2 regions of the Amycolatopsis mediterranei genome follow, and region 1 is predicted to be linked to the other one. Evidence: predicted binding sites of a transcription regulator. Region 1 holds the regulator's gene; the other holds the start of a gene.
The links. Region 1 encodes HspR, which represses chaperone genes until heat shock. Its sites were predicted from a motif close to ANNTTGAGTNNNNNNNACTCAANNT; they were not measured.
Positions count from the first base shown of each region.

Region 2: the regulator HspR is predicted to act here: its motif matches at 11,445-11,469, upstream of lon (endopeptidase La).

Region 1 is NZ_CP100416.1:10,353,043-10,367,694, reverse strand. Features, by position in the region: gene ISP_RS46975 ((Fe-S)-binding protein) at 1-434, opposite strand, end outside; gene ISP_RS46970 (TetR/AcrR family transcriptional regulator) at 591-1,151, shown strand; gene ISP_RS46965 (GNAT family N-acetyltransferase) at 1,173-1,622, shown strand; gene ISP_RS46960 (DUF397 domain-containing protein) at 1,606-1,764, opposite strand; gene ISP_RS46955 (helix-turn-helix domain-containing protein) at 1,766-2,605, opposite strand; gene ISP_RS46950 (YbhB/YbcL family Raf kinase inhibitor-like protein) at 2,686-3,219, opposite strand; gene ISP_RS46945 (DUF4097 family beta strand repeat-containing protein) at 3,394-4,164, shown strand; gene dnaK (molecular chaperone DnaK) at 4,857-6,731, shown strand; gene grpE (nucleotide exchange factor GrpE) at 6,728-7,435, shown strand; gene dnaJ (molecular chaperone DnaJ) at 7,472-8,647, shown strand; gene ISP_RS46925 (heat shock protein transcriptional repressor HspR) at 8,653-9,078, shown strand; gene ISP_RS46920 (DUF305 domain-containing protein) at 9,261-9,785, opposite strand; gene ISP_RS46915 (lytic polysaccharide monooxygenase) at 9,782-10,531, opposite strand; gene ISP_RS46910 (dienelactone hydrolase family protein) at 10,678-11,394, opposite strand; gene ISP_RS46905 (globin domain-containing protein) at 11,469-12,572, opposite strand; gene ISP_RS46900 (globin domain-containing protein) at 12,929-14,104, opposite strand; gene ISP_RS46895 (MarR family winged helix-turn-helix transcriptional regulator) at 14,427-14,652, shown strand, end outside.
Region 2 is NZ_CP100416.1:571,312-585,963, forward strand. Features, by position in the region: gene ISP_RS02940 (LLM class flavin-dependent oxidoreductase) at 1-281, shown strand, start outside; gene ISP_RS02945 (NtaA/DmoA family FMN-dependent monooxygenase) at 283-1,593, shown strand; gene rfbA (glucose-1-phosphate thymidylyltransferase RfbA) at 1,590-2,471, opposite strand; gene ISP_RS02955 (sialidase family protein) at 2,505-3,665, opposite strand; gene ISP_RS02960 (hypothetical protein) at 3,793-4,467, shown strand; gene ISP_RS02965 (YajQ family cyclic di-GMP-binding protein) at 4,502-4,993, opposite strand; tRNA gene ISP_RS02970 (tRNA-Tyr) at 5,123-5,205, shown strand; gene ISP_RS02975 (hypothetical protein) at 5,870-7,639, shown strand; gene ISP_RS02980 (class I SAM-dependent methyltransferase) at 8,129-8,959, shown strand; gene lon (endopeptidase La) at 9,028-11,430, opposite strand; gene ISP_RS02990 (SAM-dependent methyltransferase) at 11,531-12,382, opposite strand; gene ISP_RS02995 (GNAT family N-acetyltransferase) at 12,454-13,401, opposite strand; gene ISP_RS03000 (putative bifunctional diguanylate cyclase/phosphodiesterase) at 13,630-14,652, shown strand, end outside.

The DNA of each region.
Region 1 (14,652 bases):
GACTGGCGGTCGGCGCGGCGCGGGTGGTTGCGTTGCCGGATCGCCATCAGGACGAGGATGCCGACGATCGTCCCGAGCCCGAGCAGCTCCATGAGCAGCTGGAACGGCGGGAAGTCGTCGAGGATCGGCCAGCCCCACGTCGGGACGAAGACCTCGCCGTAGGCCTCGAACAGGGCGAGCGAGCCGAGCAGGAAGCCCCACATCACCAGCCAGTGGGCCGGACCGACGCTGCGCTTGCGGTTCATCCGCGTGTGCGCGGCGAACTCCTTGATCAGCGTCTTCATGCGCGGCATGAACGGCCCGTTGCGCGTCGAGTCGGGCTGGCCGAGGCGGATCACCCGTACGAACCGGGCGATGGTCGCGGCGAACATGCCCCAGGCGACGAGGCCGAGCACGACGGAGATTCCGCCGAGCGTCAGTTGCAGAGCGCCCATCGTTCGGGTGCCTTTCGTCCGGGAAAAACTGTGGTGGTGCCGGGAGACTAACCGTCCTTACTGATGAGTAACCCGTTGAGTGGCCGTAAGTCCCACCGATGTGGTGTACGTCGCTCTTTGTTTCGGGACGATCGTTCAGGTAGTTTTCACCCCATGGTGAAGCTCCAAGTCGACGGCCGTAAGGCGCGCGGCGAGAAGCGGCGCACCGAACTCATCGCGGCCACGCTGCGGATCATCGAGCGCGACGGCGTGGCGGGCGTCACCCACCGGACGGTCGCGGCCGAGGCCGGCGTGCCGACGACGTCCACCACCTACCACTTCTCGTCGCTGGACGACCTCCTGATCGCGACGCTCATCTCGTGCGCCCGCGACATGGCGACCGAGGTCTATTGGATGATCGACCGGGCGCGGTCTCGCGGGTCTCGCGGTGCCGAGGAGGTCGCGGTCCTGCTCGCCGAGGCGCTGGGGCCACGGCGTGGACGCACGATGGCGGAGTACGAGCTGTACCTGCTGGCCGCGCGGAAGCCGGAGCTGCGGCCGGCCGCGCGGCGCTGGCTGGACGTCCTGACGTCGATGGTCCGCCACGACGACGAAGTGGCGTTCCGGGTCTTCCTCGCGGGCATCGACGGGCTGCTCATCCAGGGCCTGATCGACGACGGGCCGCCGTCGGCGGAGGAACTGCGCCCGGTGGTGGACTACCTGCTGAAACCGCGTTGACGGCTGTCCTAGTTTCGGATCATGCGGACCTTCGGTGAATACGAACTCGACGACGACCGCGCGCGGCTGGACCTCGACGTGGTGTGGAAGTTCCTCTCCACCGAGGCGTACTGGGGCCGCTGGCGCACGCGTGAGCAGGTCGAAGCCGCGATCGACGGCTCGTGGCGGGTGGTCGGCGCCTACCGCGGCAGTGGGCAGGTCGGGTTCGCCCGCGCCTTCTCCGACGGCGTCTCGTCCGCTTACCTCGCCGACGTCTTCGTCGTCGACTCCGCGCGCGGCAGCGGTCTCGGCAAGGAGATCGTGCGGGAGATGATCGACAACGGTCCCGGCGCGCAGTTCCGCTGGATGCTCCACACCGCCGACGCGCACGGGCTGTACCGGCAGTTCGGCTTCGCCGAGCACACCCGGGGCCACTACCTCGAGCGCGAAGGACCGAACTCGGCGAACTTCGTCGCTAACGCAGGTCGGTGAGGAGGGCGTCCCACGATCGGGTGGTGATTTCGAGGGTTCCGCCCGGGCGGTCCTTCGTGTCGCGGATCCGCACCACCTGAGCGAGCGCCACTTCGACGCAATCGGCCTCTTGGCCGCTGTAGGTCGACTTCCGCCAGGTCACGTCAGGCCTCCAGTTCGGCGATCACCCCCTCGATGAACGCGCGGGATTCGTCCACGTCCAAGGCGAGGGATGTCACGGTCTTCGCGGCCGACTTGTAGTCCGCCACCTGATCCTCATCGTAGAGGTAGGCGCTCCCGCGATGCTGGTCCAAGAAGACGATGGAGGGCAGGTCCGAGTACTCGAGTACGGCGAAGGAACCGTTGAGGCCAGGGTGGAAATCGCCACCGGACGGCACGACCCGCACCGCAAACCGGCGCGGGAGGCCGGCGAGGTAGCGGAGCTGATCGGTCAGGATCTCCGTCCCACCGACCTGCTGCCGGAGCGCGACTTCGCCGAGCAGGAACGAGCATTCCGGCGCGCGGTGCTCGCGCATGGCCGCCTGCCGGACCATGCGCACCCGCAGCCGCTGCTCGACCAGCTGCGCGGGAGAGCCGCCGTAGGAGAGGATCGCCCGCGCGTAATCCGGCGTCTGCAGCAGGCCGTGCACGAGCATCGGCTGCCAGCTGAAGATCGCCGCCGCGGTGCGCTCATACTCGGCCAGCGTCGTGAGGATCGCGGGCGCGTCCGGCATCTCCTTCTCGGCCCAGTTCGGCTCGCGTGCGGTGCGGGCCAGCTCGAACAGCCGGTCGCGCTCCTCGCCGAGCACCCGCAGCTGCCCGAGCAGGAGCGCGACCTCCTCGATCCGGGGCACCCGCAGGCCGAGCTCCCAGTTGGACAGCTCGGCCGCGTGCACGCCGGTGGCGCGGGCCAGCTCGCGCAGCCCGTACCCGCGCGCCTTCCGCGCTTTCCGCAGTCCGAACCCCAGCGCTCTCGACCGGGGTGTCGCTATCGGTGGTGGCATGACCGCAGTGTGTCAACGGGGTCCGACAAAAACGGGCCCGGCACCGTTGCCGCTCCGCAACAGAGCCGGGCCCGGGAAACTCAGCCCTTGTTCTCGTAGACCGGCGTGATCACCGCGCGGGCCAGCGTGTGCCCGAACATGTTGAAGCCGAGGAACGCGGGCGTGGCGTCCTCCGGGACGTCCAGCTTGTCCAGATCGAGGGCGTGCACCGCGAAGTAGTAGCGGTGCGGGCCGTGCCCGGGCGGGGGCGCCGCGCCGAGGAACTGCTTGACCCCGCCGTCGCCCTTCAGCGTGACCGCGCCTTCCGGCAGGCCCGAGCCGTCTCCCGCGCCGGACGCCAGCTCCGTCACCGAAGCCGGGACGTTGAACACCGCCCAGTGCCAGAACCCGCTGCCGGTCGGGGCGTCCGGGTCGTAGCAGGTGATCGCGAAGCTCTTCGTCTCCGCCGGGAAGCCTTCCCACGCCAGGTGCGGCGAACGGTCCTCGCCGCCGGCGCCGAAGATGCCGGACAAGTGGGGCGTGGCCAGGGTTTCGCCGTCGGCGACGTCGTTGCTGCGGAGGGTGAAGGACGGCACGTCGGGCAGGGATTCGTACGGGCCGGGTGCTTGCGGCATGGATCCTCCTGATCATGGAACTGGAGACTTCGCCAGGTTAGGCCCCGAGTGCCGCTCCTGCGTCTCAGGGCGGGATCTCAGGGTCTTTCGGGGGGTTACCCCCATGTACGGCCCGAGCACCCCGTCCTAACGTTTCTCACGCAGAGGAAACAAACACTGAGGGGACCAACGACCATGGCGCGCCCGCTTCTGGCTCTGGGAGGCATCGTCCTGATCGGCGTCGGCCTGGCGACCGCGTTCGGGTGGGGCTGGGGTTCGGACTTCGGGAACACGGGGACCGTTTCGCAGACCATCCGCAGCGTGAAGCTGGAAGGCGACGCGGGATCGGTGAAGATCCGCACCGGCTCGGGGCCGTCGACGGTGCACGAAGAGGTCAACTACCGCTGGCGGAGCAAGCCGACCGGCCCCTTCTACCGCGTCGACGGCGACCAGCTGGTGCTCGGCGACTGCGGCGCGAACTGCTCGGTGGACTTCGAGGTCGTCGTGCCGCGCGGCGTGCCCGTCACGGGGACCGTCGACTCCGGGGGGCTGGACATCGCCGGGGTGTCGAGTGTGGACGTGAACGCCGATTCCGGCCACGCCCGCGTCGAGGACGTCTCCGGCGCGGTGAAGCTGCGGCTGGACAGCGGCTCGATCGAGCTGCGGAACGTCGGCGAGGTCCAGCTGCGGAGCGACTCCGGCAGCATCACCGGCCGCGACGTGCGCGGCCCCGTCGACGTGACGGCCTCCAGCGGCAGCGTCGACTTCACGCTGGCCCAGGCGAACGACGTGAAGGTGCAGGCCGACAGCGGCAGCATCGAGCTGGCCGTGCCGGGCGGGCCGTACCGCGTCGAGGGCAACAGCGACAGCGGGCACCGCGAGTTCGGCGTCCCGACCGACCGGTCCGCCCAGCACGTGCTGGATCTGACGACCGAAAGCGGCAGCGTCTCGGTCCGCGCGGCCTGACCTTTCTCATATCTCTGGCTTTTCTTACTACGGGGGCATTTTCCGATGGGCAGGATCGAACGACGCGTCCTCGTGGCCGCGCTGCTGGGAGCCATCGCGACGTTCGGCGTCGTGGGCTTCGCGCGCGGGGAATCCGCGGAGACACCGGCGCAGGGGGTGCCGGTCTCCGCGGATTCCCACTATCGAGTGACTTCTTGGGTCGGTACTCCGGCAGAAGTCCTTGTGCAGCAAGGAAAACCGGATTTCTTATTCTCCTCCTGGTCCGGCCGCCGCTCCTGAACTGTCGGGGGTCGCTGTTAGGAAGGAAGCACGCCGAAGGCCGGCGTGCAGGGGAGGGACAGATCATGGACGTGCGCCAGGTGGCCGAGGTGGCGTAGCTGGTGAGCGGGGTCGTCCCCGATCGCGGGGCGGTCTGCCGGTGAGTCCGCTTCGGCCCTGGTCGCGGGCCGGTTCCGGTGAGCCGGACCGACGGGTGAGCGGCGTCACAGCCGATCTCGGCACGATCGGGTGCCGGACCCGGGAACAAGAACCCGGACCGCCTCGTTAGGCTGGGTGCAGAGGTTGAGCGCAGTCGACTCAAGTCCGGGTTGACGGAGTGCGCGAAGGCCGGATAAAACTTGCCAGGGACTCGCTCAAGGCGAGGACGAACGTGCAGGTCACGAACATAGCAGCCGTAAACAGGAGGAAGCACCATGGCGCGAGCGGTCGGCATCGACCTCGGCACGACCAACTCGGTCGTCGCCGTCCTTGAGGGCGGCGAGCCGACGGTCATCGCCAACTCGGAAGGCTCCCGTACCACCCCTTCGATCGTCGCCTTCGCCAAGAACGGCGAAGTGCTGACCGGCCAGCCGGCGAAGAACCAGGCCGTCACGAACGTCGACCGGACGATCCGGTCCGTGAAGCGGCACATCGGCACCGACTGGAAGACCGAGATCGACGGGAAGAACTACACCTCCCAGGAAATCAGCGCGCGCGTGCTGATGAAGCTGAAGCGCGACGCCGAGGCGTACCTGGGCGAGACGATCACCGACGCGGTCATCACCGTCCCGGCGTACTTCGAGGACGCCCAGCGGCAGGCCACGAAGGAAGCCGGCCAGATCGCCGGCCTGAACGTGCTCCGCATCGTCAACGAGCCGACCGCCGCCGCGCTGGCGTACGGCCTGGACAAGGGCGAGAAGGAACAGACCATCCTGGTCTTCGACCTCGGTGGTGGCACCTTCGACGTCTCGCTGCTGGAGATCGGCGAGGGCGTCGTCGAGGTCCGCGCCACCTCCGGTGACAACCACCTCGGTGGTGACGACTGGGACGAGCGCATCGTCAAGTGGCTGGTCGACAAGTTCAAGGCCACGAACGGCATCGACCTGACCAAGGACAAGATGGCGCTGCAGCGCATCCGCGAGGCGGCGGAGAAGGCGAAGATCGAGCTGTCCAGCTCGAACTCGGCCAGCATCAACCTGCCGTACATCACCGTGGACGCGGACAAGAACCCGCTGTTCCTCGACGAGACGCTCTCGCGCGCCGAGTTCCAGAAGATCACCGCGGACCTGCTCGAGCGCACCCGGAACCCGTTCAACAACGTGATCCGCGACGCGGGCATCGCCGTCGGCGACATCGACCACGTCGTGCTCGTCGGTGGTTCCACCCGCATGCCGGCCGTGTCGGACCTGGTCAAGGAGCTGACCGGCGGCCGCGAGCCGAACAAGGGCGTGAACCCGGACGAGGTCGTCGCGGTCGGCGCGGCGCTGCAGGCCGGTGTGCTGAAGGGCGAGGTCAAGGACGTCCTGCTGCTGGACGTCACGCCGCTGTCGCTCGGCATCGAGACCAAGGGTGGCGTCTTCACCAAGCTCATCGAGCGCAACACCACGATCCCGACCAAGCGCTCGGAGATCTTCTCCACCGCGGACGACAACCAGCCGTCGGTGCAGATCCAGGTGTTCCAGGGTGAGCGCGAGATCGCCGCGCACAACAAGAAGCTCGGCATGTTCGAGCTGACCGGTCTCCCGCCGGCCCCGCGTGGCGTGCCGCAGATCGAGGTCACCTTCGACATCGACGCCAACGGCATCGTGCACGTGACCGCGAAGGACCTGGGCACGAACAAGGAACAGTCGATGACGATCACCGGTGGCTCCGCGCTGCCGAAGGACGACATCGAGCGCATGGTCAAGGACGCCGAGGCCCACGCCGAGGAAGACAAGAAGCGCCGCGAGGAAGCGGAGACCCGCAACCAGGCGGAGACGCTGGTCTACCAGACCGAGAAGTTCGTCAAGGACAACGACGACAAGCTGCCCGAGGACCTCAAGGGCAAGGTCAAGTCCGCGATCGACGAGGCCAACGAGTCGCTGAAGGGCACGGACTCGACCAAGATCCGCGAGGCGATCGAGAAGCTGAACACCGCTTCGCAGGAGCTGGGCACCGCCCTGTACGCCAACGCGAACGCCGACGCGGCGGCCGGTGCGGCCGGTGGCGCGGGTGCGGGTGCGGCAGGCGACGCCGGTGCGGCCGGCGGCCAGGCCAAGGCCGATGACGTGGTGGACGCCGAGATCGTCGAAGAGGACGAGAAGAAGTGACCCACAGCTACGACGAATCCGAGAACCAGGGCCGAGGCCCCGAGGAGCCGGTGGTCGTGCGGGACCGGCGTCGGGTGGATCCCCAGACCGGGCAGGTCCGCCCGCCCGGTCCGGCCCACGCCGCGCCGGAGCCGGAGGAAGCGCCCGTGGAGCACGCGGGCCCCTCGCTCGGCGACACGATCATGGACGACGCGGTGTCGGTCGTCTCCGACGTGGAGAAGGAGCTGTCCGAGCGCACCGCCGACCTCCAGCGCCTGCAGGCCGAATACGCCAACTACCGCAAGCGGGTCGAGCGTGACCGCGAGGCGGTCGTGATCGGCGCGAAGGCGACGGTGGTGAACGACCTGCTGCCGCTGCTCGACGACCTCGAGCGGGCCGAGCAGCACGGTGACCTCACCGGCGCGTTCAAGGCCGTCGGCGACAAGCTGATCAGCGGCCTGCAGCGCGCGGGCCTCGAATCGTTCGGTTCCGAGGGCGAGCCCTTCGACCCGAGCGTGCACGAGGCCGTGCAGCACAGCACCTCGCCGGACGTGGCGGGCCCGACGGTCACCGTGGTCATGCGCCGCGGGTACCGCTTCGGGGACCGCGTACTGCGGGCGGCGCTGGTCGGCGTGACCGACCACGAGCCCGGTGCGGCCCCGGGGGACCCGTCCGTGGGTGGCGAGCTGCCACTCGGCGGCGGGGTCGATGAACAGCAGCAGTAAGCACTATCCGGTTCAAGTGGGAGGAGGAGACGCCCGATGAGTGCACGGGAATGGATCGGTAAGGACTTCTACCGTGAACTGGGCGTCTCCTCCGACGCCACCGCGGACGAAATCAAGAAGGCCTACCGGAAGCTGGCCAAGGAGAACCACCCGGACGCGAACGCCGGCAACGCGCAGGCGGAGCAGAAGTTCAAGGCGGTCTCCGAGGCCTACGGCGTGCTCTCCGACGCGAGCAAGCGCAAGGAGTACGACGAGGCGCGGCGCCTGTTCGGCGGCGGGGGTGGCTTCAACTTCCCCGGTGGCGGCGGTGGCGGCAGCTTCGACATGGGCGACATCTTCGGCCAGGCCGGCGCCGGCGCGGGTCAGCAGGGCGGCTTCGGCGGCCTCGGTGACATCCTCGGCGGGATCTTCGGCCGTGGCCGGACCGCGACGGGCGCAACGGCGAACCGGCCGCAGCGCGGCGCCGACGTCGAGACGGACGTCCGGATCGACTTCACCGAGGCGGTCAAGGGCGCGACCCTGCCGCTGCGGCTGTCGAGCCCGGCGACCTGTGCGACGTGCAGCGGCAACGGGGCCCGTCCGGGCACCACGCCGCGGACCTGCCCGACCTGTTCCGGGTCGGGGCTGGTCAGCCGCAGCCAGGGCGCGTTCGCGTTCTCGGAGCCGTGCCGCGACTGCCGTGGCCGCGGGACGATCATCGACGACCCGTGCCCCGAGTGCGGCGGCGAAGGCATCAGCACGCGGACCCGCACGCTGACCGTCCGGATCCCGCCGGGCGTCGACGACGACCAGCGCATCCGGCTGGCCGCCCAGGGCGAGCCGGGCCGGGGCGGTGCGCAGGCGGGCGACCTGTACGTCCGGGTGCACGTGGCTCCGCACCCGCTGTTCGGGCGCAAGGGGCTCGACCTGACGATCACCGTGCCGGTCGACTTCACGGAGCTGACTCTCGGCACCACGATCACGGTGCCGACACTGGAAGCCAAGGTCTCGCTCAAGGTGCCGCCGGGCACCGCGAGCGGACGGGTGCTGCGCGTGCGCGGCAAGGGCATCGCCAAGCGCGACGGTTCGCAAGGTGACCTGCTCGTCACCCTCCAGGCGGCGATTCCCGCCAAACTGGACGACAAGGCGCGCGAGGCACTGCAGGCGTACGCCGAGGCGATGGCCGGGCACGACCCCCGGCCCGAGATCACCGAGCTGCTGCAAGGTAGGTGAGAGTGGTGTTCGGCGGGATTCCCCAGGAAGGCGACGAGGAGACCCCGGTGTTCGTCATCTCGGTGGCGGCCCAGCTCGCCGGGATGCACGCGCAGACGTTGCGCACGTACGACCGGCAGGGCCTGGTGTCACCCGGTCGCACCCCCGGCGGCGGGCGGCGCTACTCGATGCGGGACATCGCGCTGCTGCGCGAAGTCCAGCGCCTGTCGCAGGAGGACGGCGTCAACCTGGCGGGCATCAAGCGCATCATCGAGCTGGAGAACCAGGTCGACGCGCTTCGCGCCCGGATCACCGAGCTGACGGAGGAGCTGACCGCGGCGTACGTGGCGGCGGAACAGGCGACGGCGGCGGCGCACGCGTCCTACCGGCGGGATCTGGTGCCGCTCAACCAGCAGACGGCATTGGTGGTCTGGCGGCCCAAGCGCCGCTGATCCCCGAAGCGACGAAGGCCTCCCCGGGCGACCGGGGAGGCCTTTGCGCACATGGGGGTTGTGGGCAGCTTCCGGCTCATGCGTCTCCGGGACGGGAAACTGTCGGTGCTTGCCGGTAGCGTCGAAAACGGGGGCTGCTCAGGCAGGTTTGCGCGGCTGGAGCGCCCGGCCGCGCCGCAGGATCACGTCTTGACGTTCAGCAACTGCTTCACCTCGGCCGTCCGGGACTCGATCACCCGCCGGGCCAAGTCCCGTGCCTGGGCGTTCACCCCGCCGCCTGGCCCGTTCTCCGTCTGGGCCAGCTCGACCGCTCCCTGCTGCTGTCCGGTCAGGACATCCAGGAACCGGCGGGTGAATTCGGTGTCCGGGGCCGACCGGAGCGCTCCCACCAGGTCCGGCGCCGCCGTCTTCATGCCGCCGTGGCCGGCGTGAGCTTGCGGGGCCACCGTCTCCGGCTGGTTCCAGTCGTGGAGCCAGTGCCGCATGTCGTCGACCTCGGTCTGCTGCGTCACCTCGATCGCCGCCGCCAGCTCCTTCAAACCCGCCGGGACCGGGCGGCCCGAAGCCAGCCGGACGATCTCGATCCCGTGCTGGTTCTGGGGAATCAGCATCTGCAGGAACATCACGTCCGCCGCGTTGTGCTGCGGAGGGGCCGTCGTCGCGCAGCTTGTCAGGAGCAGCGCGACGACGGCCAGGACCACTCTCACAGGCGCTGCCACAGCGCCGGGGTGTTCGGTGGCTCCCAGCCCGCGATCGCCGTGTGCGGCTGGAGGCACCGGTAGCTCGCGCCGCCGTACGTCACGACGTCGCCCGCCTTGTACGCCGTGCCCGCTGCCCAGGTGCCACCCGTGGGCGGAGTGGTGGTCGTCGTGGTGGGCGGCGGGGCCGTCGTGGTCGGGGGCGGCGTGGTCGTCGGCGGCGGAGTGCCGCCGCCACCGACCTGGAGGTCGACGCAGCTGTAGAACGCGTTGGCCGTGTCCGCGATGTTCCAGATGGCCAGCACCTTGATCCGGCCCGAATAGCCGGCCAGGTTCACCGTGTGCGACAACGTCGACGGCGGCTGCTGGTTGTGGCCGTCGAACACCGCGACCCGGGTGCCGCCGACGTAGTACTCGTAGTTCGACGTCGAGTGCCGGGCGGTGAACACCCAGTTGAACGTCACCGTGCTGCCCACCGACTTGGCCGGCCACGGCTTCGACTCGTCGGTCAGCTCGGCGAACTGCGACAACCCGCCGTTGCAGCTGCGCAGCCCCTTCGGGCCTTCGACGCTCTGCGGTTCGTAGACGATCTGGCCGCAGCCGGAGACCTTCCCGGCCGCGCAGTTGGCCTGCCGGCTGGGCGGGTCGGACACGTAACCGTGGGCGCTCGCCGAAGTGGCGGGGAGGACGACGACCAGCACCGGCGCGAGCAGGGCGCCGGCCGCGGCCGCGAAGAGCTTTCTGTTCCAGGTCATTTCGGCTCCTCGAGGGGGAACAGCGTTGTTCCGGAGGGGAGGACGAACGAGCACGTCCGTGGAAGACGTGGTCTAGACCATAAGTCGATTCGGGCACAACGGTCAACGAACTACCGCCGTTCGACGAAACCGCTGCTCCGGTCGGATCAGTGCGAAGGTCGGGACGGCTGCTGCAGGTGTTCGCCGAAGAAAGACGTCACTCGGCTCCACGCGTCTTCGGCCGCTTCGTGGTGGTAGGTGAAGCCGACGACCTTGAGCAGCAGGTTCACCGGGGCCGCGGTGTCGATCTTGTTGGCGAACCCGTGGCTGGCGTCCGGGTACTCCTTGACGTCGTGCGGGATGCCGCGCTCGGTGAGCACCGTCTCGAGCTTCGCCGCGGCGCCGCGCAGCCCGAAGTCCTTCTTGCCGAAGCTGGCGACGACCGGGCAGGCGTCGTCGAGCACCGACAGGTTCTTCGGCAGCTGCCCGTAGTACGGCGCGGACGCTTCGAAGCCGCGTGACGCCGCGACGAGCGCGAAGCCGCCGCCCATGCAGAACCCGGCGATGCCGATGCGGCCCGAGCAGTCCGGCCGCGCGGCCAGGAGCGCGCGGGACGCTTCGATGTCGTCGAACGCCCGGCCGCGGTTGGCGAACATGTCCGAGAACACCCGCCGCACGCAGCGGAACATGCCGCCGCGCGAATACAGGTCCGGGCTGAGCGCGAGATATCCCTCGCGGGCGAAGCGGTCGGTGATGTTCTTCGTGTCCTGGCTCAGTCCGAACGCGTCGTGGATGAGCACCACGCCCGGGTGCGGTCCCGCGCCCGCGGGCTCCGCCAGGTAACCGCCGATGGTGCCGTCCGCAACCGGAATAGTCATCTCCATATCGGCGAAGATAGCGAGCCGCCGTCGCTTCCGCGCCGCATGCTGAGAGTTTCTCAGCGCATTCCGGACAAACTTCAGTCCAGGGTGAACGGGTCGTAGGATATTCGTTCCAGATCGATTCCCCTGGCCAGGAGCTGGGCGACGGTCGCCTGGATCATCGGCGGCGAACCGGAAACGAGAACGTCGTGATTCTCCCACGTGCCGCGCTGGGTGACGGCGTGGGCGAGCGTGCCGCGGTCGCCGCCGGACAGCGCGCCCTGCTCGGTGACCGGGGTGACCGTCAGCCACTTCGACGTCGAGGCCAGCCGGCGCAGCTCCTCGAGCGCGTACAGGTCTTCCGGTCGCCGGCCGCCGAAGAACAGGTGCACGGGCGGGTTCCGCTTCCAGCGCGAAAGGTCGTCGAGGATCGCCAGCAGCGGCGTGATCCCGGTGCCGCCGCCGATCATCAGCAGCCGCCCCTTCGTGGACGTCGGCCGGACGTTCAGCACGCCCATCGCCGGCCCGAGGCGCCACACGTCCCCCGGCCGGGTGTGGTTGACGATGCTCCCGCTGACCCAGCCGCCGGGCACCGCGCGCACGTGGAAGGTGAGCTGCCCGTCGCCGCGGGGCGCGTTCGCCGGCGAGAGGTACCGCCAGAACCGCGGCCGCTGCGGCACTTCCACGCTGACGTACCCGCCCGCGCGGTAGGGCAGCAGCCCTTCGGTGCGCACCTTCACCAGTGCGACGTCGCGGCTGAGCCTCCGGTGCTCGAGCACGGTCGCCGACCACGCCGCCGGGCCCGTCTCCGCCTGGGCGGCCTCGCGCATCGCCTTGGCGATGAGCCCGTAGGCCGAGGTCCACGCGGATTCGACTTCGGCGGTCCACTTCTCCTTGAGGAACCGCTTCAGCGCCGCGATCAGCGCGACGCCCACGGCGTCGTAGTGGCGGGAGACGACGGCGAACTTCCGGTGGTCGCGGCCCAGCTGCCCGAGGAAGGTGACCAGCTCGTCGGGCCGGTCGACCATCTGCACCACGTACACCAGCGCGCGCAGCAACCGGCTCCGCTGCGTCGCCATGGTGACCGGGAAAAGATCACGGCAATCGGGGGCGACCACGAACAACGCGCCGTAGAAGTACTGCGCGAGTTCGTCGGCTTCCGACTCGATCTCCGCAAAACTTTCACGAATCAACCTGGCCATCTCTCGACCTGCCACAGCCGAAACGGGAAGCGTCTCGGGCATGGTGGAGATCTTCACGGATTCAGCATTCATCGGGAACGGTAATCTCCAGTCGTGCAAAGGCTTTTGGCGCCGTGCCTGCGGCGTCGCCGTGCGGTGCCGCCCCCGAGGGTTCCTGACTGTAGGCGAATTCCCGTGCAGATGCGCGTGATTCCGCGCGTTCCCGCTCGAACGGAGCAATTCAGGTACGCCCGGTAAACCCCGTCTGTCGCTGCGTACAAATGATCACGCCGTCGGATTCATCCGTTACCGAGTTACCGATTTCCGATGCATAACGAATTGTTCACCGGACGGCGGATTGCCGGTGGCGGCGGTGGCTAGTCGATCGTGAACGGGTCGTACTGGATCTGGTCCAGCGCGCTGCCCGCGACCAGCATCCGCGACACCGTCGCGCGGATCATCGCCGGCGAGCCGGACACGAGGATGTCGTGGCCGGGCCAGGAGCCGTACCGCGTGACGGCTTCGGCCAGCGTCCCCTGCTCGAACCCGGGGACGTCGCCGCCGCGTTCGACGACCGGCGTGATGGTCAGCCAGGGGTTCGTCGCGGCCAGCGCGCGCAGCTCTTCGAGGTCGTAGAGGTCCTCGCGGGCCGGGCCGCCGTAGAACAGCTGGGTCTTGGGGTTCTCGCCCCACAGCGCGAGGTGGTCGAGGATCGACCGCAGCGGCGCGACGCCCGTGCCGCCGGCGATCATCAGCACGGCCCGCGAAGACTCGCGGTCGACCGTCATCCGGCCCAGCGGCGGGCCGAGCCGCCAGACGTCGCCGGGCTGGGTGTGGCTGACGATCGCGCGGGAGACCCAGCCGCCGTCGATCGCGCGGACGTGGAACTCGATGCCGCCGTCCTCGCGCGGCGCGTTCGCCGGCGAGAGGTAGCGCCACAGCCGTGGCCGCTGCGGCACTTCGACGCTCACGTACTGCCCCGGGTGGTAAGGCACGGGCTGGTCGGGCACCAGCCGCACCAGGGCGAGGTCCCAGGTCAGCCGCCGGTGCTCGACCACGGTGGCCGACCACGACGGCGGGTTCGTGTCGGACGCGGCCGCGTCCTGCATGGCCCGGGCGGCGATGGTGAACGCCTCCGCCCACGCCCGTTCGACCTCGGGCGTCCACGCCGGGCCGAGGTGGTTCTTGAGCGAGGCCAGCAGCGCGGTGCCGACCGCTTCGTAGTGCCGGGGCACCACGCCGAACTTGCGGTGGTCGCGGCCCAGCTGGCGCAGGAACGGCGCGAGGTCGTCGGGCCGGTCGACCATCTGCACGATGTGCACCAGCGCGCGCACCAGCCGGCCGCGCTGGATCTCCATGTTGATCGGGAAGAAGTCGCGCGTGGTCGGGGCGAGGGTGAACAGCATCCCGTAGAAGAACTGCGAGATGTCGGCGATGTACGGCTCGGACCTGGCCCAGCTGTCCCGGATGAGCCGGACCATCGCGGTCACGGCCGCGGGGGCTTCACGCGGGGCCGAGGACCTGGGGAGCGGGCTGACCGAGTCGGCTGTCATGGAATGTTCACGAGTCCGGGACGGTTGAGCGGGGACACCCGATCATGCACCGCCGGCCCGAGCGCGGAGACGGCTGCGGGTGCTCGGATGCCGCCGGTCACGGCCGCCTCCTGGGTCCATCGCCACTGCCTCCACCTCGTCACTCGCCGGGACCGCGCGCGGGTCCGTCCGCAGGGTAGCCGCCGGGCGCCCTTTTGCCCGCATTGTTGCTCCGACCGGGTGTATTCGGCCCGGTCAGGCGTGGGGGACCTCACCGGAGAGATGGTTGTCCCGAGCAAGCGTCCGGCAATATACTTGTATGGCACAACTAAGGGAGGCGCCGATGAGCTTCGACAGCACCGACGACGACGTCCGGGTCGAGCTCATGCGCGAGCTGAAGACCGCTTCCCAGCTCCAGCACGCCTGGATCATGCAAGCCTGGCAGAGCGAGCCCGGCCTGCACCCGGCGGCCGCGATGCTGCTGTCCGACCTGGCGAAGAACGGCGAGACGCGGCCGTCCGAGCTGGCGAAACGCCGGTTCGTCGACCTCTCGGTCGTCAGCAGGCAGA
Region 2 (14,652 bases), 820 kb from region 1:
AGCGCGAGCTCGATGCCCTGATGCCGTTCGAACCCGCGGGCCTGTCGTTCACCGGCACGCCCGCGCAGCTGGCCGCCGAACTGCCGCGCTGGGCGGCCGAGACCGGTGTCGCCGGGTTCCACCTGCGGCCCGCCGTCCTGCCCGACGACCTCGACCTGCTCGCCGGCGAGGTCGTGCCCGCCCTGCGGGCCGCGGGCGCGTTCCGGAGCGGGTACGCGGGGACCACCCTGCGCGAGCACCTCGGCCTCGGCGTCGCCGTCAACCAATACCAGGGGGCGTGAGATGACCAAGCAGATCAAGCTCGCCGCCCACTTCCCCGGCGTCAACAACACGACGGTGTGGAGTGACCCGGCTTCGGGCAGCCAGATCGACTTCGCGTCGTTCGAGCACCTGGCCCGCACGGCCGAGCGCGGCAAGTTCGACTTCCTCTTCCTCGCCGAGGGGCTGCGGCTGCGCGAGCACGCGGGCAAGATCCTCGACTCGGACGTCGTCGGACGGCCCAACACGACCACCGTGCTGGCCGCGCTGTCCGCCGTCACGACGCACCTCGGCCTGGCCGGGACGCTGTCGTCGACGTTCAACGAGCCCTACGAGGTGGCCCGCCAGGTCGCGAGCATCGACCACCTCTCCGGCGGGCGCGCGGCGTGGAACGTCGTGACGTCGCCGGACGCCTTCACCGGGCAGAACTTCCGCCGCGGCGGCTTCCTCAAACGGGAGGACCGGTACGCGCGCGCCGAGGAGTTCCTGGCCACCGTGCGCGAGCTGTGGGACAGCTGGGCGCCCGGGACCCTGGTGGGGGACAAGGAGAACGGCGTCTTCGCGCGTGATCCGGGCCGGTTCGTCCACAGTGGACCTCAGTTCGACATCGCTGGCGAGTTCACCTTGCCGCGGACGCCGCAGGGACAGCCGATCGTCATCCAGGCCGGCGACTCCGACGAAGGCCGGGAGTTCGCCGCGAAGACCGCGGACGTCATCTTCAGCAGGCACGGCACCCTCGAAGACGGCCAGGCGTTCTACCACGACGTCAAGCGCCGCTTGGCCGCGTACGGCCGCGACCACGGCGAGCTGCTGATCATGCCGGCCGCGACGTTCGTCCTCGGCGACACCGACGCCGAAGCCGAGGAGAACGCCCGCGAGATCCGGCTCCAGCAGGTCCGCCCGGCCACCGCGATCCAGTTCCTCGAGCAGGTGTGGAGCCGCGACCTGTCGGACTACGACGTCGACGGGCCGCTGCCCGAGGTCGACCCCGACCCGGACGCCGAGCCGCTGACCTGGGGCCGCGTCCGCCACGAGAAGGACCCGCTGGAAACGGCGCGCCGGTGGCGGGCCGTAGCGGAGGAGAAGAAGCTCTCGATCCGCGAGCTGGTGATCGAGGCCACTGCGCGCCAGCAGTTCGTCGGCACGCCGTCGACGGTGGCGGCGACGATCGACGAGTACGTCCAATCGGACGCGGCCGACGGGTTCGTGCTCGTGCCGCACCTGACCCCGGGCGGGCTCGACGAGTTCGTCGAAAAAGTCGTCCCCCACCTGCAGGAACGTGGGGTGTTCCGCACCGAGTACGCCGGGCCGACGCTGCGCGAGCAGCTCTTCTAGGCCGACGCTCCCGCCGCTACGGCGACTGCCTTCACGTAGTCGCCGTAGCCGGACTTCGCGAGTTTCTCGCCGAGCGCGTAGCACTCGTAGGGGGTGATGAAGCCCATGCGCAGCGCGATCTCCTCGAGACAGGCGATGCGCACGCCGGTGCGGTGCTCCAGCACCTGCACGAACTGGCCGGCTTCGAGCAGCGAGTCGTGCGTGCCGGTGTCGAGCCAGGCGAACCCGCGGCTGAGCTCGACCAGCGTGGCGCGGTCCTGGCGCAGGTAGGTCAGGTTGACGTCGGTGATCTCGAGCTCACCGCGCGTCGACGGCCTCAGCGCGCGGGCGATTTCGACGACCTGGTTGTCGTAGAAGTACAGGCCGGTGATCGCCTTGTTGGAGCGCGGCTTCAGCGGCTTTTCCTCGATGGTGACCAGCTTGCCCGCCGCGTCGACCTCGCCGACGCCGTAGCGCTCGGGGTCCTTGACCGGGTAGCCGAACAGGACGCAGCCGTCGAGCTCGCGCACGGCCTGCTGCAGGCGGCTGGAGAAGCCCTGGCCGTAGAAGATGTTGTCGCCGAGGACGAGCGCCACGTCGTCGTCGCCGATGAAGTCCGCGCCGATCACGAAGGCCTCGGCCAGGCCGTTCGGGCTCGCCTGCTCTGCGTAGGAGAACGAGACGCCGAACTGGTCGCCGTTGCCCAGCAGCCTGCGGAACATCGGCAGGTCGGTGGGGGTGGAGATGACGAGGATCTCGCGGATCCCGGCGAGCATCAGCACCGAGATCGGGTAGTAGACCATCGGTTTGTCGTAGACCGGCAGCAGCTGCTTGGACACCGCCTGGGTGATCGGGTGCAGGCGTGTCCCGCTGCCTCCGGCCAGCACGATGCCCTTCATGGACGGCCTCCCTTTCCCGTGGCTGAGACCTCCTCACCCTACGGGCCGCTCCTCGAAGGCGGATCCCTTACCGAAGTAGGCTTTGCAGCCGGCGTCGTCCTCGGTGGCGATCTCCAGCACGTTCCGGCCGTCGTCGACCGGCAGCAGGGTCGAGGAGTAGTTGGGGCAGAAGTTGTTCCAGATGCCGGTGATGTGCACGGGGGCGGGCAGTTCGTACCAGTGGCCGCTGCCGAAGTCGTCGTTCGCGAGCAGCACCTGCCCGTTCTGCGGCTGCGGCACGCCCTTCGCGTCGGTGTAGATCTGCCCGACCATGACGATCCGCACCCCGTTCGGGCCGCCGGGGAACAGCGCGATCGTCTGCGCGTGCTGGAAGTAGTTGCCGGTGGCGGTGTCGACGCGGGTGCCGGGGTCGGCGGGGTCGCCCCAGTTGGCGCCGTCGGCGGAGATCTTGAAGTACGGGTCGCAGTAGCGGTCGCGGAAGTTGCAGATCTCGTACGCGAAGTAGTAACGGCCGTCGGGCAGCCGCCGGATGATCGGCATGCCGGGCCGGACGCGGTCCGGCGGGATCGCCAAGGTGAGCTGCTTGGTGCCCCAGTTCACCCCGTCGGTCGAGGCGACCCGGTTGAGCACCTGCGCGTACTTCGGCGCCTGCGTCTCGTCGGCGAAGTGGAGCCAGAGGGTGCCGCCGGCGTCGACGGTGAACTCGGGCTCCCAGATGCCGTCGATGTTGTGCGACCGCGCGGCCTCGGACAGGAAGCTCCACGAGCGGCCGCCGTCCTTGCTGGCCCAGATGCGGATCCCGATGCGGCGCCGCGGCCCGGCGTCCTGCCGGTAGGACGCGGCCCACAGCAGCGTGCCGGCGCGGAGCTTGCCGACGCGTTCCGGCAGCTCGTAGACGGTGCCGCAGCACATGCCGGCCCGGCCGTCGGGGTCGTGGATCGCGCCGATCTCGTGGAACGACTCGCCTTCGTCGGTGCTCTCCAGTACGGGCGTGAACTTGCCGTCGGCGTCTTCGCTGGTCAGAGTGGCGATGATGCGCCCGTGGCCGTGTTCGAGACGGATCAGGCGCGCGTACGCGCCGAAGCCGGGAACGAGCTGTTTGCGCTCGGCCGCGCGCGCCGGCGTCAGCAGCGAGGCGACGGCGGCGAGCGTCAGCACGAAGACCAGCGAACGGCGCAACTCGACCCCCTCCACGCGGTGACCGCGCGATTACAGCACGGCTGAGCGGCGGCGACGGGACGCATTCACGCGTTCGGGTAACGCTCTTGCGCTGCGTGTCGAAAGATCACGGGAGGGGCTGCGGTGGCCCCGAGGGGGAAAGATGAAGATCCGGCTGGGCGGCCTGCTGCCGCTCTTGGTCCTGGCCTCGGCGTGCGCGCCGGCGACCGGCTACGGCGAGATCGTCGCGCAATCGGCGCCCGCTTTGCCTGCTTCGCCTCCTTCGCCGACCTCGTCGGCGCCGCCGGTGCCGCGTGACGTGCCGACGGAGACGCACACGGGCAAGGAGAGCGGCGAGTTCCAGACGTCATGGCCGGCGGACCAGCTGGGCTTCTTGACGTTCGAGTGCCCGAAGTGCACGTCCAACGTGATCGTCGACACCGACGGCGGCGAGCACGGCCTGGTCAACGCGATCGGCGCGTACAAGGGCACGAAGTGGATGAACACGGAGCCGGACCGCCCGGTGAAGCGGGTGACGGTCCACGCGAACGCCCCCTGGACGGCAACGATCTCGGATTACCGAAGCATCCCGACGGCCGAGAGCGGCAAGGACACCCCGGGCAAGAGCGAGGCGGTCCTGAAGCTCCCGGCGGGCGTGACCCGCATCCGCTTCACGGTGAAGACCCGAGGGAACGTCGCGCTGTGGGTGATGTCCCCGAAGGACCGCGACCTGATCCTCAACCAGATCGGCGACCTGCAGGTGGAGCGGGACGTCCGCGGGCCGGCGTACCTGCAGGTGGAGGGGTATGAGACGAGCTGGACGCTGACACCGTCCTGAGCGGGCACCCGGGGCGCGGGTGCCCGCGGCGGCGTCACCGGTAGTTGGTGAACTGCAGCGCGATCTCGAAGTCCTTGCCCTTCAGCAGGGCGATGACCTCCTGCAGCTGGTCCTTCTTCTTGCCCGACACCCGCAGCTGGTCGCCCTGGATCTGGGCCTGGACGCCCTTGGGGCCTTCGTCGCGGATGTACTTGGCGATCTGCTTCGCCTTGTCCGAGGCGATGCCCTGCAGGATCTTGCCGGAGATCTTGTAGATCTTGCCCGACAGCGCCGGCTCGCCGGCTTCGAAGGCCTTCAGGGAGATGTTGCGCTTGATCAGCTTCTCCTTGAACACCTCGACCGCGGCCAGCGCGCGCTCCTCGGTCTCGGACTCGATCGTGAGCGCCTCCTCGCCGGCCCAGTTGATCGTCGTGCCGGTGCCGCGGAAGTCGAACCGCGTGCCCAGCTCCTTGCTCGCCTGGTTGAGCGCGTTGTCCACCTCCTGGCGGTCGACCTTGCTCACGACGTCGAAAGAGGGATCCGCCACGTGTCCTCACACCTCGTACTCGCTTGTCAGGGGCCTCCCAGCCTAGCCCCCACCGGGGGAGGGGTATCCCGGTTGACCCCTGCTCGGACCCGTTGGGTAAGCTTTCCCCCGGCCGGTGAGACCGGTCTTGGCGGGTTACCCGAGTGGCCAAAGGGGACTGGCTGTAAACCAGTTGGCTTACGCCTACGGGGGTTCGAATCCCTCACCCGCCACACCAGTAAAGAAGCCCCGTGACCACGGCGTATGCCGGGCGCGGGGCTTCTTCGTGTGTGCGGCCGGATGCGGTGGTGTGCAGCCGTGTGCGGCCATCCGTGGGCAGGCGCCGGGGCTGACTACTTGGCCAGCGGTCGATCACCGCCTTGCAAAGGTGCGAACCCGTCTCGCCGCCGACCAGCGGAACGTTCGCTCCCCGGTCAGCGCTCTGCACGGCCTGCCGTTCCCCGTGGTTCCCCGCGCACTCCCCGGCAACGGGGCACGCGAAGGGCACGCGGGGCACAAGCGGCTGAAACACGCGGTAGTGGCCACTAACCGTGTTTCAGCCGCTTTCGTTCTTCCTGTGACTACAGAGACATAGAATTAGAGTGGGGAGAGAGAATTTACCGAAGTTGTCACCCATCTGTCACACCCAAACCCGCAGGTCATAAGGGGTGGAGTGACAGGGTGACAGGTGTGACAGCCTCGACACCCCGGAGGTGTCACAGCGAGCCCCAGCAGGCTCGATGGGGCCCATTGGGGCGGACGTGCGTAACGCACGGGGCGGCTCTCATCCCTGAAGTCCGGCCGGCTCGGACGCGGCCCCGTCCAAGCCGGCCGCCCACCGCGACGGGGTGGGTTATCAGATGTCACATTCCGTAGCACGTCATCGACTATGGTGGGGTGGACGAGACGAAGCCCCCACCCATGCTGATCGATGTGACCGAGCTTGAGCAACAGGTGGTCGACACCGCCCGCCGCGGGGAAGTCGCCAAACCCGCCATCACGATGACGGTGGAGGAGCTGGCGGTCACCGACGACCCCGACCTGCGGGTGCGAGCCGATCTGATCCGCGAACTGCTCCGCGGCCTGCGCGGTGGCCTCGACCCGCGCGGAGTCCGGATAGAGGGCGTGCGAGTCGTCGGACAGCTTGACCTTATTCAGGTCACCGCCGTCACTGGGCTGAACCTGTCCCGGTGTGCGCTCCCCGACGGCATCCGTTGCGAACAGGCGCACCTTCGCTACCTGTCGCTGAACAGAAGTCTGCTCGCTTACCTTTCAGCCGACGGCCTCCGCGTCGACGGCGGCCTGTTCCTGCGGGGCGCTACCATCACCGGCGCCGGTGAACTTGGGGCACTCCGGCTACTCAGTGCACATATTGGCGGCCCACTCGAATTAGAGCGAGCCACCATCACAAACACCGCCGGCCCTGCGCTGAACGCCGACGGCCTCCGCGCCGACGATAACCTGCTCATGGGGGGCGTCACCTTCAGCGGTGCCGGAGCACGTGGTGCGGTCCGGCTGCTCGGTGCCCACATTGGCGGTGCATTCGAACTCGATCAAGCTGCCATCACAAACACCACGGGCCCTGCGCTGAACGCCGACGGCCTCCGCGCCGATAGCGAGCTGTTCATGCGCGCCGCCACCATCACCGGCGCCGGTGAACTTGGGGCGCTCCGGCTGTCCGGTGCCCACATTGGCGGTGCATTCGAACTCGATCAAGCTGCCATCACAAACACCACGGGCCCTGCGCTGAACGCCGACGGCCTCCGCGCCGATAGCGAGCTGTTCATGCGCGCCGCCACCATCACCGGCGCCGGTGAACTTGGGGCGCTCCGGCTGTCCGGTGCCCACATTGGCGGCCAAGCTAGCCTATGGTCGTTCAGGCTGTACAACAGCTCAGGTCCGCTCCTGGAACTGCCGGAGGCGCAGATCACCGGGGCGTTGCTGTTCCCGCCGGAGGTCGTGTGCCCGGCCAGCCCACATGGAACAAGCCGTCGTGGCTGTCCTTACAGCGACCGCACCATCACAGTCCACGGATTGACCTACTCGACTCTGCGGGAGATCTCGTGGCGTCAATGGCTGCACCTGCTGGTCCACCACACCCCCACCTACTGGCCCCAACCCTTCCAGCAACTCGCCGCCACCGAACGCGCCGCCGGCCACGACAACAACGCCCGCGAAGTACTCATCACCCAACAAGACGAACTCCGCCGCCGCACCCCTGAGGCTCTGGGCAACCGGCTCGCACAATGGCGACACGGACTATGGGGCTGGCTTGGCCGCTACGGCTACCGCGCCCACCGCCTTGTCGCCGCACTCGTCGTCATACTCACCCTCGCCGCCGGACTCAGCCTGCTTGCCGGACAGGTCACCACCCACCCCGGCCACCACGCCGCCGAACGCGTCCCACCCGCCACCGCAAATCCCAACGCCCCTGGCACACCTTGCTCACCCGTCGAACTCATCGGCCTCGGCATCGACCGCGGACTCCCCTCGGCACCACCGGCATCCGCACCCACTGCGACCTCGACACCACCACCGGCTGGGGACAAACCTTCACCGCCGCCCTCTGGGTACTCCAAGCCCTCCTCTGGGGCCTGGCCACCCTCGCCATCGCCGCCTACACCGGACTCGTCCGCAAACCCACCTGACCGCCACCGCCTGACTTGAGCGAGATCTCGAAGCGGGGGGCTTGCCCGATGTACAGAGCGTCCGTGGACACGCTGTAAACCAGTTGGCTTACGCCTACGGGGGTTCGAATCCCTCACCCGCCACGTTCGTTCGTCAGAGAGCTCTGTCTGCGGAAATCGCAGGCAGAGCTCTCTTTCGTTGTGCCTTTCGGGGGTCGATCCCCCCAATCCCCGCCAAGTGCTCCGTCCCCTGACCTCCGGACGTGGTCACCTCGGTATTTCGAGGTGACCGGGAATTGATTCCCGTGCGCTGGACGCCGTATAAGACCTGGTGGTCAGCTATGTGCCGGATGGGCGATATCGGGCGTATTATCCGGTGAATCCGCAGGTCGGCGGACTCTGCTCGCCGATTCGGGCGAAGGGTCGCTCCGCCTTTCGACCTGTTTCAGAAAACATCGTAACGCATTTCTTGAGCGACTCGACCCGGCATGGGGGTGCCGGAAATTCCACCGAGCCGCTGGAGGAACACATGTCCATTCCCGTGACGTCGCGACCGGTTCGCGAGGAGCTGGTGCGGGTGCAGTACGCCGAACCCGCGCTCGTCGCCGGCTACGCGGACGACCACGCCGGATGGGGACCCACCGCGCGCTACCACCATTCGCGGCGCTACGCCATCGATCAGGTCCTGGCCGGCTGCCCCGGTGGCGACCTGCTCGACGTCGGCTGCGGGCCCGGGATGATGGTGCGGCACCTGCTCGACACCCGGCCCGGCGACTTCCGCATCACCGCGTGCGACCAGTCGCCGGCCATGATCGATGCCGTTGCGGCGCGCGTCGACGCCGATGCCGGCGTCAAGCTCGCCGTGGGCGACATCCAAGAGATGCCGTTCGGCGACCGGGAGTTCGATGTCGTCCTCGCGATGGGCGTCCTCGAGTACGCCGACGCCGCGCAGGCGCTGCACGAAGTCGCCCGGGTCACCCGGCCCGGCGGGCTCGTCGTGACGACGATGCTCAACCCGAAGAGCCCGTACCGGCTCTTCGAATGGGGCGTCTTCTGGCCCGCCCGCCGCACGCTCGGGGCGCTGGAGCGCGTTGTCGGCGTCCCGCCGTCGAGACGGCACGGTGCCCGCCGCACCGGGATCGTCGCGCTGACCCCGCGGCGCCTGCGGGAATTGCTGTGGCGCGCCGGTCTGCAGCCGGGGGCGGTCATCGCCTACGACGTCACCGCGTGGGTGCCGCCGGTCGACCGGCTGGTCCGCCGCCGGGACCGCTCGTGGCGGGAGCGTCCGGAAACGACGATCGCGCGCGGGGCGAAGCGCTGGCTGGGCACCGGCTACCTGGTCGCCGCCCAGCGGCTCTGACCACCGAAGAGAACGGCCGGTTTCCCTTGGGGAGAGGGAAACCGGCCGTCCGGGGGCGGCGCTCGGGGTTACGCCGCCTGGGAAACCGGCGTCGAAGCCGGGGTCAGGGCGAGGTCGAGGACCTCGCGGACGTTGGCCACCGCGTGGACGTCCAGCTGGGCCAGCACCTCGGCCGGGACGTCGTCCAGGTCCGGCTCGTTGCGCTGGGGGATGATCACCGTCTTCATCCCCGCCCGGTGGGCCGCCAGCAGCTTCTGCTTGACGCCGCCGATCGGCAGGACCCGGCCGGTCAGGGACACCTCGCCGGTCATCGCGACGTCCGCCCGGACCACGCGGCCCGAGAGCAGCGACGCGAGCGCCGTCGTCATGGTGACACCGGCCGAAGGGCCGTCCTTCGGGACCGCGCCCGCCGGGACGTGGACGTGGATGCCGCGGTTCTTCAGGTCGCCCACCGGCAGCTCCAGCTCCGCGCCGTGCGACCTGAGGTAGGACAGCGCGATCTGCACCGACTCCTTCATCACGTCACCGAGCTGGCCGGTCAGCTGCAGCCCGGACGCGCCGGACTCCTGGTCCGCCAGCGACGCCTCGATGTACAGGACGTCACCACCGGCACCCGTCACCGCCAAGCCCGTCGCCACGCCCGGGGTCGCCGTGCGCTGCGTCGACGCCGGGAGCGACGACTCGGGGATGTGCCGCGGGCGGCCGAGGTAGGTCTCCAGGGACGGAGCGTCCACGGTCAGCGGCAGCGAGACCTCGTCCAACGCGACCTTGGTCGCGATCTTCCGCAGCACCTTCGCGATGGTCCGGTTCGCGTCGCGCACGCCCGCCTCGCGGGTGTACTCGGCGGCGATCCGGCTGAACGCCGCGTCCGTCAAAACCACGTCCGAAGTGCTCAGCCCGGCGCGCTCCAGCTCCCGCGGGAGCAGGTGGTCGCGGGCGATGGTGACCTTCTCGTGCTCGGTGTAGCCGTCCAGCGTGACGAGCTCCATGCGGTCCAGCAGCGGGCCGGGGATGGTCTCCAGCGCGTTGGCCGTCGCCAGGAACACGACGTCGGACAGGTCCAGCTCGACCTCGAGGTAGTGGTCGCGGAACGTGTGGTTCTGCTCCGGGTCCAGCACTTCGAGCAGCGCCGCGGTCGGGTCGCCGCGGTAATCGGCGCCGACCTTGTCGATCTCGTCGAGCAGCACCACCGGGTTCATCGAGCCGGCTTCCTTGATGGCGCGGACGATCCGGCCGGGCAGCGCGCCGACGTAGGTGCGGCGGTGGCCGCGGATCTCCGCCTCGTCGCGGATGCCGCCCAGCGCCACCCGGACGAACTTCCGGCCCATGGCCTTCGCGACGGACTCACCCAGCGACGTCTTGCCGACCCCGGGAGGGCCCGCGAGGGCGAGCACCGCACCCGAACGCCGGCCACCGACCGGGCCGAGACCCGACTCGGCACGACGCTTGCGCACGGCCAAGTACTCGATGATGCGTTCCTTGACGTCGTCGAGACCGGCGTGGTCGGCGTCCAAGACGGCCCGCGCGGCCGCGATGTCGTAGCTGTCCTCGGTGCGCTCGTTCCAGGGCAGCTCCAGGACGGTGTCCAGCCAGGTGCGGATCCAGCCGCCTTCGGGGGATTGCTCGGACGTGCGGTCCAGCTTGTCCACTTCGGCCAGTGCGGCCTTCTTGACGGCGTCGGGCAGTTCGGCGGCCTCGACGCGGGCGCGGTAGTCGTCGTCCTGCGCGGTGCCGTCGAGCTCGCCGAGCTCCTTGCGGATCGCCTCGAGCTGGCGGCGCAGCAGGAACTCCTTCTGTTGCTTCTCCATGCCCTCGGCGACGTCCTTGCGGATCGTGTCGGTCACCTCGAGCTCGGCCAGGTACTCCTTGCTCCACTCGAGGGACTTCTCCAGGCGGGCCGCGACGTCCAAAGTAGACAGCAGCTCGAGCTTCTGCTCGGTGGACAGGTACGGCGCGTTGCCGGACAGGTCGGCGATCGCGGAGGCGTCTTCGACCTGCTGGACGGCGTCGATCAGCTGCCAGCCGCCGCGCTGCTGGAGGATCGAGATGACGACGGCCTTGTACTCGGCCGCGAGCTGCGCGGTCCGGTCGTTCGTGGTTTCGGGGGCGTCCTCGGCGTGCACCCAGCGGGCCGCGCCGGGGCCGTCGGCGATCCGGCCGACGAGCGCGCGGGCCGTGCCGCGCAGCAGGACGGCGGCCTTGCCGCCGGGCACGCGGCCGATGCGCTCGACCGTCGCGACGGTGCCGAACTCGGCGTACTCGCCGTGGACGCGCGGGACGATCAGGACTTCGGCCTTGGTCGCCGCGGAAGAGCGGATACCGGGGAAGGACGCCTGGCTCGGCGTCTTGGCCTGGGCGGACTCCACCGCGGCCCGCGTCTCGGTGTCGGTCAGGTCGAGCGGGACGACCATGCCCGGCAGCACGACGTCGTCATCGAGCGGGAGCACGGGCAGGAGGCGGGTGTCGGACATGTGCACTCCTCGGGTAGTTGAGTCTGCCTAGCTCAACTCTCCGATGGGTGTGTTTGTTTCCGATGGTGCGTTCGCCGACAGCGATCAGGGAAACCGCAGGTCAGGCGGGCTTCTCCGCGACGGCGCACCACGCGAACGGGCGGGCCTCCGCCTCCAGCGCGTTGATTTTCCGGTCCGGCCGCCAGTCCGGCAGGTGCACGATGCCCGGCTCCAGGAGCGGCCAGTCCCCGAAGAGCGGCTCGATTTCTTCGCGGTTGCGCAGCCAGACCGGGTTGCTCGTCTTCCGGTACTGCTCGACGAACCAGCGCAGCCCGTCCAGGTACGGGCCGTCGCCGTCGCCCTCGCTCATCTGCGAAATCGCCAGCCAGCTGCCGGGCGCGAGGGCGTCCCGGTACGCCGCCAGCAGCCCGTCCGGATCGTCGTCGGGCCCGACGAAGTGCAGCACCGCCGCCATGATCAGGCAGACGGGCTGGGAGAAGTCGATGAGGCGCTGCGTTTCCGAGGCGCGCAGCACCGACTTCGCGTCCCGCATGTCGGCCTGGACGATGCCGGCCCAGTCGGTCGCGAATTCCTCCTCGAGGATCAGCGTCGCGTGGGCGGCGGCGACCGGCTCGTAGTCGACGTAGACCACCTTCGCGTCGTGGTCCTCGGGCAGCTCCGCCTCGACGACCTCGTGCACGTTCCCGGCCGTCGGCACCCCCGACCCGAGGTCGATGAACTGCCGGATCCCGGCCCGCAGCGCCGCCCGCACCGCGCGGTTCATGAACTCGCGGTTCTGCTTCGACCCCGGGCGCACCAGCGGCCACTGCTGCTCCATGCGCCTGCCGAACTCGCGGTCCACGGCCCAGTTCTGGGTACCGCCCAGGTACCAGTCGTAGATCCGGGCCGCGGACGGCTTCTCGGTATCGACACCTTCCGGCGCTCTCGGCGCGGAATCCCGCTGGTCGGTCACTTGAGGCTCCCCTCGCTGGCGGCGGGGTTCAGCCTATAAGCCCAGCGCACCCGGGGTAATCCACCAGTGGTTCACCGAACAGCCGGTCGACGCTGCCAGTACGTCCACAGCGGGCGGTACCCCTGCGCGTACCAGAACGGCGTCGACAGCGGGTTCGCCGCGGCGTGGTGCAGCAGGACGACGTCGGCGCCTTCCTCGTCGAGGACGTGGTGGGCGTGCGTCGCCAGCGCGGTGCCGACGCCGGACGACCGCGCGGCCTCCGCCACGGCCAGTGACGACAGGTAGCCCACCCGGGAAGCGGCGACGCGGCCGCTGATCCAGCCGGTTTCGCCCGGGTGCTGGACGCTCACCATGCCGAGCGGACGGCCGTACAGCTCGGCGATCCACAACGGCGGCTCCGGCCGCTTCAGCTGCTCGGCGAGGTCCTTGGCCAGGATCTCCTCGACGCCGGTGCGCCAGTTCACCGTGCCGTACTGGGCGTCGTAGGAGTGCAGTTCCATGCCGAGCGCCACGGCCGTCTCGAGGTCGCCGGGCTCGGCGCGGCGGATCTTGACCCCGGGCGTCCCCAGCGGGGTCGCCGGGACCAGCCGCTGCGCGGGGCGGACCGCGACCACCCGCAGCGGCGCGAAGCCGTGGTGCAGCATTTCGCGCGCGCCGGCGGCGTCCCGGCTCGCCCGCGGCACGATCGCCGCCGTCTCGGTGTCACCCGGCTCGGCGACCGCGCGCAGATGTTCATCCCATCGGGTGAGGAGGGCATCAAGCACGGCCGCCGGCTGCGGGCCGGCCAGCTGGAGGTCGAGGCGGTGCTCGGTCAGCGCGCGCCACGGCGCGTTCGGGGCGTCGCGGTCGACCTGGACGCGGGACGCGAGGCCGGACGCCGCCGAGCCGCCCGTCGCGACCTCCAGGACCACCGCGTTTTCCGCTGCTTCGAAGGGAGAAGATCCGGGGAGGAGGGAGTCCACCGCCGCGAGCCGCGCCGCGTGCTCGGTGGCAATCACATCGCTGTGCATGAGCCCCATTGAAGCGCTACCCGGCCGCGCGTGCGAAGAGAACCGGCCCGGTTACGACACCTGCCGTTTCACCCCTTGGTCCACGCAGGTCAGCGCGTTCGAGGCATTGTTAACCCTGGGGTGATCTCCTACTGTCTCGAAAGGGACGCGGGTACGCCCTACGGGGTACGGTATGGCCCCTGTCCACACCCGAAGTCACGGATCAGCACCGGTGGACAAGCCGGGAGGGAAGGTCGGATGCCGGACACCAACGCCCACGGCGACGCCGTCGCGCAGGCGCAGCCCGGGCCGGGAGCCGCTTCCGGGACACCACCCGTCTCCGCCGAAGCCCGTACCGACGAGCGCCGGTTCCGCGTCTACACCTTCGCCGTCCTGAGCCTCGGGCTCGTCGCCGCCTTCGCGGTCGGTTCGTGGCTGCCGTTCCACTGGGACGACCGGCTGCTGTGGATCGGGCCCGTGCTCGCGGTCGCCTTCCTGCTCGCCGAACAGCTCGGCATCAACGTCGACGTCCGCAGCGGCATCTCGTGGACGATCTCCTTCACCGAGATCCCGCTCGTCATCGGGTTCTTCATCGCGCCGTTCGAGGTCGTGCTGGTCGCGCACCTGATCGCCGGCATCGGCACGCTGCTCGCCCGCAAGGTCGCCGGGCGCGTCCTCTACAACGCGGGCGCGTTCCTGCTCGAGATCACCGGCGCCTTCGCGGTCGCCGGGCTGGTGAAGTACCTCGTCGGCGCCGGGACGGCCGACAAGATCCCGTGGCTCGCCGCGCTGGCCGGCACCCTGACCGCGCCGCTGGTGAGCACGCTGCTCGCCCTGGCCGCGGTCCGCGTGCTGCGGCGCCGCATGCGGGTCAGCACCGCCGTCCGGCTCACCGGGCGGATCCTGGTCGTCGGCTTCGTCAACGCCTCCGTCGGCCTCTCCGGCTACCTCGTCATCTCCAGCACGCCCCAGGCGTGGCCGCTGGTGCTCGCCGTCTTCCTCGGCCTGACCGCGCTGTACTGGGCGTACTCCGACCTGCTGCGCGAGCAGCGGGACATGGAGGCGCTCTCGGACGTCAGCCTCATGGTGGCCCGCTCGGGCCAGCAGGCCGCGGCGCGCCCGGCCAGCCGCGCGGACGAGCTCGTCGGCGGTGTCGACGTCCGCGAGTGGGCGACGATCGCCGAGCGCATCAAGGACCAGCTCGCCGCCGGCCGCGTCGTGCTGAGGCTCCGGCTCGAGCCGAAGGACACCATGCGGATCGTGGTCGCGGGCGACGACCTG